2 regions of the Synechococcus sp. PCC 6717 genome follow, and region 2 is predicted to be linked to the other one. Evidence: riboswitches for the same ligand, from Rfam matches in the RefSeq annotation. Region 2 holds a riboswitch; the other holds the start of a gene.
The links. A riboswitch is a leader RNA that binds a small molecule or an ion and turns the genes downstream of it on or off. The one in region 2 is predicted to bind cobalamin.
Positions count from the first base shown of each region.

Region 1: another riboswitch for cobalamin. It lies ahead of L5470_RS08575 (sirohydrochlorin chelatase); the one in region 2 lies ahead of L5470_RS13050 (energy-coupling factor ABC transporter permease).

Region 1 is NZ_JAKLTV010000017.1:46,810-50,219, reverse strand. Features, by position in the region: gene L5470_RS08580 (2-isopropylmalate synthase) at 1-211, opposite strand, end outside; gene L5470_RS08575 (sirohydrochlorin chelatase) at 287-1,312, opposite strand; cobalamin riboswitch at 1,346-1,478, opposite strand; gene egtD (L-histidine N(alpha)-methyltransferase) at 1,542-2,528, opposite strand; gene L5470_RS08565 (amino acid ABC transporter permease) at 2,564-3,232, opposite strand; gene L5470_RS08560 (ABC transporter substrate-binding protein) at 3,242-3,410, opposite strand, start outside.
Region 2 is NZ_JAKLTV010000055.1:17,182-20,591, reverse strand. Features, by position in the region: gene L5470_RS13065 (energy-coupling factor ABC transporter ATP-binding protein) at 1-101, opposite strand, end outside; gene cbiQ (cobalt ECF transporter T component CbiQ) at 106-897, opposite strand; gene L5470_RS13055 (energy-coupling factor ABC transporter substrate-binding protein) at 912-1,220, opposite strand; gene L5470_RS13050 (energy-coupling factor ABC transporter permease) at 1,213-1,986, opposite strand; cobalamin riboswitch at 2,003-2,149, opposite strand; gene L5470_RS13045 (LCP family protein) at 2,187-3,410, opposite strand, start outside.

The DNA of each region.
Region 1 (3,410 bases), on a different contig from region 2:
CGGCAATCCGCTGCACGGCTTCAAAATCTCCAGGGCTGGCAAAAGGGAAACCAGCCTCGATAATATCCACCCCTAGCCGAGCCAGTTGACGGGCGATCGTGAGTTTTTCATCTACATTCAGTGCGGCTCCCGGAGACTGCTCTCCGTCCCGCAGCGTCGTGTCAAAAATCAAAACGCGATCAACCGTCTGGGGAGGATACTTTATCGCCATAAACAAGCCCCGTCCAAGCTTGAAAAAAGGGATCATTACCCCCTAGTCTAGCATTTTCCTTAGGTGGCCATCCCCCTAGGGAACCTGCCAAATCCGTTGATGGTAGCTGGGTAGATGATCTAAATTCACACTGGGGTGATGATGCCCGTGGGAATGAGACTCATGGTTATGGTTGTGATCGTGGTGGTGATGGTGGGAATGATCGGCACCATGGGCGATCGCCGCCAAGCGAAATTTACAGGCTTCGCAATTCATGGCCACTTGGCCGGTGAGGGTTTCTATTTCCCGTTGCCGCGTTAAATAAAATAACTGCGGATGTAACCCAATTTCCGGCAAGTTAACGTATTCTACCGCCGGGTACTGTTGCTGGGCAGTAGCGGTCAGGGTATAGATTTTTTTCACCAGTGCGCCAGTGAACATAAAGTGGGGCAGGACAATCACCCGCTGCGGCTGATAGAGATTGGCGCGGGCAAACCCTACCTCTAGGCGGGGATGGGTAATACCAATAAAGCACACCTCAACGGTCTTGTAGCCACTACCTTCCCAGAGCATCCGCGCTAGCTTGAAGACATCGCCGTTGGCATCGGGGTCACTCGAGCCACGTCCCACCACCAGTAACACCGTGTCGTCGCGGCCAATGCCTCGGGGGTTAAATTCCGGTGAGTCGAGCATTTCAAGGCGCGATCGCCAGAGGGTGAGAATTTCAGGGGCAATGCCATAGTGGCGACCGTAGTGATAGCGCAACTGCGGGAACGCTTGGCGAGCACGATCCAGTTCATTGGTCACATCAAATTTGTTGTGGCGCGCCGCAAATAATAAAATCGGCAGTACCGACAGATCGGTGTAGCCCTCTACTGCACACTGGCTTAAAACTTCAAAAATCGAGGGTTGAGTCAACTCCAAGAAGCAAGGAAAGACCGGGCGGCAAGGATCTAATTGATGATACGCATGGGCAAAGTCTAAAAATGCTTGGCGGCCTTGCGGATCGCGAGTACCATGACCCACCATCAGTAGCGGTCGGGGCTGGGGTAAGGGTGGTAAATCAAGGCTAAAACTCAGGGGATTAAGAATTGAATCGTTGGGCTGAATAGTAACGACCACGCTATAACTCCATGCCTGTGCAACGCAGACAAATAGAGTGAACCGCAGTAGGTAGGCATTCTGGCTTAGGGATCGCTCCCCTCACAGCTGCGGCACAGCCCCAGATTTACACTGGTGTTTCCCTACAAACTGCTCTTCACGGTTAACCTTCCAATTCTAACGAGCGTATTGTGGCTCTGTCTATGCGGGGGGTGGGGACTCGCTACCCCCTAGACCGCCTCCTGTGTGTTCACCGGCAACACAAACATAGAGCAAACCAGTGGTTTGGATCGGTAAAGGCTCGAACCCACGTCAAGCCAGCCGCCACGAGGTCTGACCTTAGGGAATCCAGCCAAAACTTCCGCGAGATTTCTGTGAGGATGCTTTCCCCGGCGGCAATGTCACAGGTCAATTCTAGGGCAGTGAGGGTTACCGTCTGTGTGTTTTGGCTGTCAAGATACATTTCGATTTGCTGTGCCACTGGGTTATAAATGGCTCGATGATCGAAGGCCAATGGCTCGAAGTTGCCCTGAAATCGCCAGTTAAGGTGGCTAAGGATATTGCGATTAAAGGCAGCCGTAATCCCCTGAGCATCATTGTAGGCGGCAAGCAAAACTTTGGTGTCTTTTACTAGGTCAACTCCAAGGAGCAGGTAGTCACCAACATTGAGCACCCGGTACAGTTGGCTGAAGAAACGTTGGCACTCAACCGGTGAGAGGTTGCCTAGGGTACTGCCTAAGAAACAGAGTAAGCGTCGCGGTGCAAGGGGTGGGGGCAAGTGCTCTAGGCCAATATCGTAGGTGCCCACAAGGCCATTGATCCACAGTTGGGGATAATCCTTCAGCAGCGCTATGGCACTAGTTTTGAGCATCGAGCCACTGACATCAATGGGACGATAGACAAGCTGAGGTTGTAGCTGGGCATAGGCGGAGAGTAAGTAGCGGATTTTGCGATCGCTGCCGCTGCCGAGCTCAATTAATTCACAGATGCCGGTCAGGGTGGCAATTTCTTTGGCGTGTTGACTCAGCAGCGCTAGTTCGGTGCGGGTGAGGTAGTACTCTGGCAGGTCAGTAATCTGCTCGAATAACCGCGACCCAACGGCATCATAAAAGTAGTAGGAGGGTAAATATTTTTGCGGTGAACAACTCAAGCCAGCAATGACATCTTGGCCAGCAGGATCGGTTTTAGAACCACTCAGGTAGGTCAGGTGTAGGCGATCGCCCACAGAAGGCAACATCAACTGGCTCCAGCAACTGGTAACAGAGGCAACCCCTAGGACATTCTAGCCTTTAGACGGTGTTCGATGTGCCGCCCCCACGCAGCGATCGGCAAACTCATCAACAAATACAGCACCAGCGCTAGGGCATAAAGGGGGAAGGGATGACTACTATGACGGATGATCCAGACCCGCAACACCGATGTCAGATCGACCCCTGCAATCACACTGACAATGGCCGAATCCTTGAGCATATAAATGAAATCATTGATCAGGGGTGGAATAACAATTTGCGCCGCCTGCGGCAAAATCACCCGCACAAACCCCTGCTGCTGGGTCATCCCCAAGGACAGCGCCGCCTCCCGTTGACCCGAATCCACGCCGCCCAGGCCAGCCCGAAAGACCTCTGCTTCGTAAGCGGCATAGTTAAGGGCTAGAGCCGTGACCCCTGCTGTCCACGCATTCACCCACGTTGCTAAATTGATCTGCGCTAAAACTGCCCCGACACCGTAGTACAGCAACAACAGTTGGGTGATCATGGGGGTACCGCGCATCACCTCAATAAATCCGGCAGCAGGCCAGCGCAAAAACAGGTAAGGGGAGGTGGTCATTGCTGCCAAGAGAATGCCAAGCACAATGGCGATCGGGAAGGAAATCGCACAGTAAATAAGGGTATTCAGCGCCCCCCGCAGAAAGGCCGGTAACGCCGCTTGGATTAACTCCATCCCCTACTCCTAAACAATGCCAATTTGCGCTTGCTGATCATTCCACAGTTTCCAGTGCTCATAAATTCGCCGCAGGGTACCATCGGTCTTGAGAATTTCAAGGGCTTGATTGACCTCTGTTTCTAGGGTTTTTGCTTTAGGGCTGCTGGCATTGAAGGCAATGACGTAATTGTTCAGG
Region 2 (3,410 bases):
CGACCAGCACCAAGCGCCACCGAGCAGTCTTGCAACACCGGTGTTAGGGTGTTGGGGTAGCGAAACCAAACGTGGCGAAACTCCAGCAGCGGTACAGACATAGTCTCAACCAAGGATACGATTGACTAGCAGCAGCAGGCCACCGCCAAGTCCTGCTTCCACAGCATACCGCTGGGAGTATGCGTAGGGCGGCGATCGCCACACCCGAAACTGTCCCGTAAACCCGCGACTCAGGAGTGCAAGGTTTGTGCCTTGGTAGCGCTGTAAGGACTGCCGAAACAGTTGTGCTGCCAACAGGCTGAGGCTATAGAGCCAGCGCGATCGCCGTTGATACCCCCCCCGTGCCCGCTGTGCGAGCTGGAGGCTGACGGCTGTGTCCAGCAGAATAAAAATATAGCGATACATGAGCATCAAAATATCCAGCAGAAAGGAGGGGACTGAGCGCCGCTCAAGTACCCCTAGCAGTTCTGGAAAGGGGGTCGTGAAAAGGATAAAGACCAAACAGCTACTGGCCACCAAGGTGCGCAGCCCCACCCCAAGGGCTTGAGTGACCTGTGCCTGCGGAATAAAGACCGACCATCCACCAACACTGAGGCGCCCCAGCAGTGGCTCTGTTGTTGTCGTCACTAAGCTTGTGGGTGCCACCTGCACTAACAGGCTGGGCAGGCTCAACACCCAAAATAGGGCGATCGCCCCGAGCACCGCAGCATAAACCCGCCACGGGATGCGAGCATAGCCAACAACCCAGACACTGAGCCAGAGCCACAACAGCCCTTGACTGAGAGGATGGGCAAAAAACGTAAACAGGAGCAGGGCGATCGCAAAAAGGAGCTTCTGCTCGGGCGGTATGTGCCGTAGCCCATTCCGGTAGGCGTAGGAGTCAAGGTGATGGTGCATGCAGCACGCTACCGTTACTTCTCCCGGCGAATTTGAAGACGTTTTTGGCGGTGGCGCTCGGTGTATTGCCCCACCACAAAGCCAATCACCCCCGCCCCCAGACTGGCTTGCAGGGCAAAGAATAGTGACTCAACCTCCGCACTCTGGGGTTCAAACACCGGCGTAGCCCAAGGGGTATAATCGGGTGCAATGTCGGTAATGAGGTCTTCCGCTTGGGCATCGGCACCTTCAAACTCGGCGTTAACAAACAGCAGCGGTGCTGCCCCAAGGAGCACAACGGCACCAAGCAGCAGCCAAACCTGCTTCGCTTTCGAGTTAACCATGGTGACCACGCTCCTGTAACAGATTAAGGGTGCGTAATTCTGCTGCGCAGTAAGTGGTGAGCCAGTTCCAGACTAAAACCGTCAATAGACCCTCACTAATGGCAAGGGGAATTTGGGTGATGGCAAACACGGCGGCAAATTTGCCAAATGCGGCTGCCACCCCGCCAACACTATCGGGAAAGGCTAGGGCTAACTGCCACGCGGTGAGGGCATAGGTAATGACATTAGCCGCAAACGCAGCAGTAAACAGGGCGATCGCCGGCTTTCCGGTCAGACGCAAGATGCCGTTATAGCAGCCCCATGCCACCCATGGCCCGACCACTGCCATGGAAAAGCCATTGGCACCCAAGGTGGTCAAGCCACCGTGGGCAATGAGCAACGCCTGAAACAGTAAGACCAAGGTGGCCAACACCGTCATGATGGGTGGCCGAAAAAGAACCGTTCCTAGGGCAATTCCCGTCGGGTGGGACGAGCTACCGGTGACCGAGGGAAGTTTTAACGACGATAAAACAAATGCATAGGCMCCCGCCAATGCGAGTAGTAGGGTGGACTCGGGCTGTGTCTTCACCTGTTGCCGCAGTGACCAGAGTCCCCATCCCAAAAATGGCAAGAACCCTAACCACCAGCCCAGCGCCCAGCCAACGGGTAAAAACCCTTCACTGATGTGCATCGCCAACACCGCCCTCGGGCTGGCAATCACCATATACATCGCCAGCAGGGCGATCGCCCCCAGCAGAGGGAGCCGCTTCCATTGCCTGACTTTCATTCATCTGTACCTCGCAGATATGCAACAATCCTCGGCGGGCATCCTGACTCAGAGCGGCCAAAAACCGTCATCACAGTTGCGGGACAGCGCCGGACTTGCACCGGACTTTCCCCCTTGCGTTCTGTGGCTGCTCCCCACAGAAACCGATTAGCGCTATTATAGGTCAGGACTGCTCGGTTACCCTTGGAAGCGTTTGCGCCTCAATGCAGGATGTCAACCCAATCGCGGCCAATGCGCACCGTTACATCCGACGAAATCACCCCAGTTGAGTTGGCCGACACCCGCCCAACCCCCAATACAGAGCGCACCATTTGAGCCGCCCCTAAATCTCCTTGCTGCGCCAAGACTTCGGTTGCGGCGGCTTCTTGGTGCCAGTCATCGCTAATGATGACATTGCTGTAGCCATGGTGGTATAGAAAGTCCGCCATATCTTGAGCCGCATCGGGGTGTCCCGAGGCATTTTGTAACGCGATGCGTACCGAACCACTTTCACTCCAAGTGGGGCTGGCTGACACTGAGCGCGATCGCGCTGCAAAGTAAGTCTCAACGATGCGATCGATCCCGTCGTAGTCAAGGAGCCAGTAGCTGGCATCGTACCCATCACCACTAAAGCGCCCGGGCAACAGAATCATGCGCAGATTCTCAGGATCCGTGCGCAGGCTAAATTGGGCGATCGCCATCAGTTCGCCAAAGGTCAAATCGGTATCTACGTGTTTCTGGAGAACCTCGTGGAGTTGGGGGAGCCGCGTCAACATGACTGGATTCGCTAGTTTCGTTTGCAGCGCCTTGATCAACATTTGCTGGCGTTGTGCCCGGCCAATGTCACCGAGGTCATCGTAGCGAAACCGTACAAAGCCCTCAGCCTGCTCACCGTTGAGGGTTTGTAATCCAGGGTAGAGATCAATGTAGAGTTTTTGGGTGTGATCACTGTAATACATCCGCTTGGGAACATTGACCTCTACGCCCCCCACCAAATCCACAAGGGCACGAAACGCTCCCGGGCCAATGCGAATGTAGCGATCAACCGGAGTGTAGTTCAGGGTTTGACTCACCACCTTGGCAACTAGGGGGACATCACCATAGACATTGGCCGCATTGATTTTATCAACCCCATAGCCCGGAATGTCAACGCGACTGTCCCGAGGAATACTCAACACTGTGATGGTGTTGTCATCAGGGTTAAACCGCGCCAGCAAAATAGTATCGGTGCGGCCACGGAAACTTTCTGGCGAGCCTTCCGGTGCCCCCAAAACCTTGTCAACCCCTAGCACCAATAAATTGATAGGCCGACTCATCTTCCCTTGCAAGCTGCGAGCCATCACCTCAAAAAAAGAGGTCTTCGCATCACCCCCCTGCTCTGCTTGAAAAGGCGACAGTAAGACAACACTCATTCCCGCAAAGGCCGAAATTAAAGACACCGTACC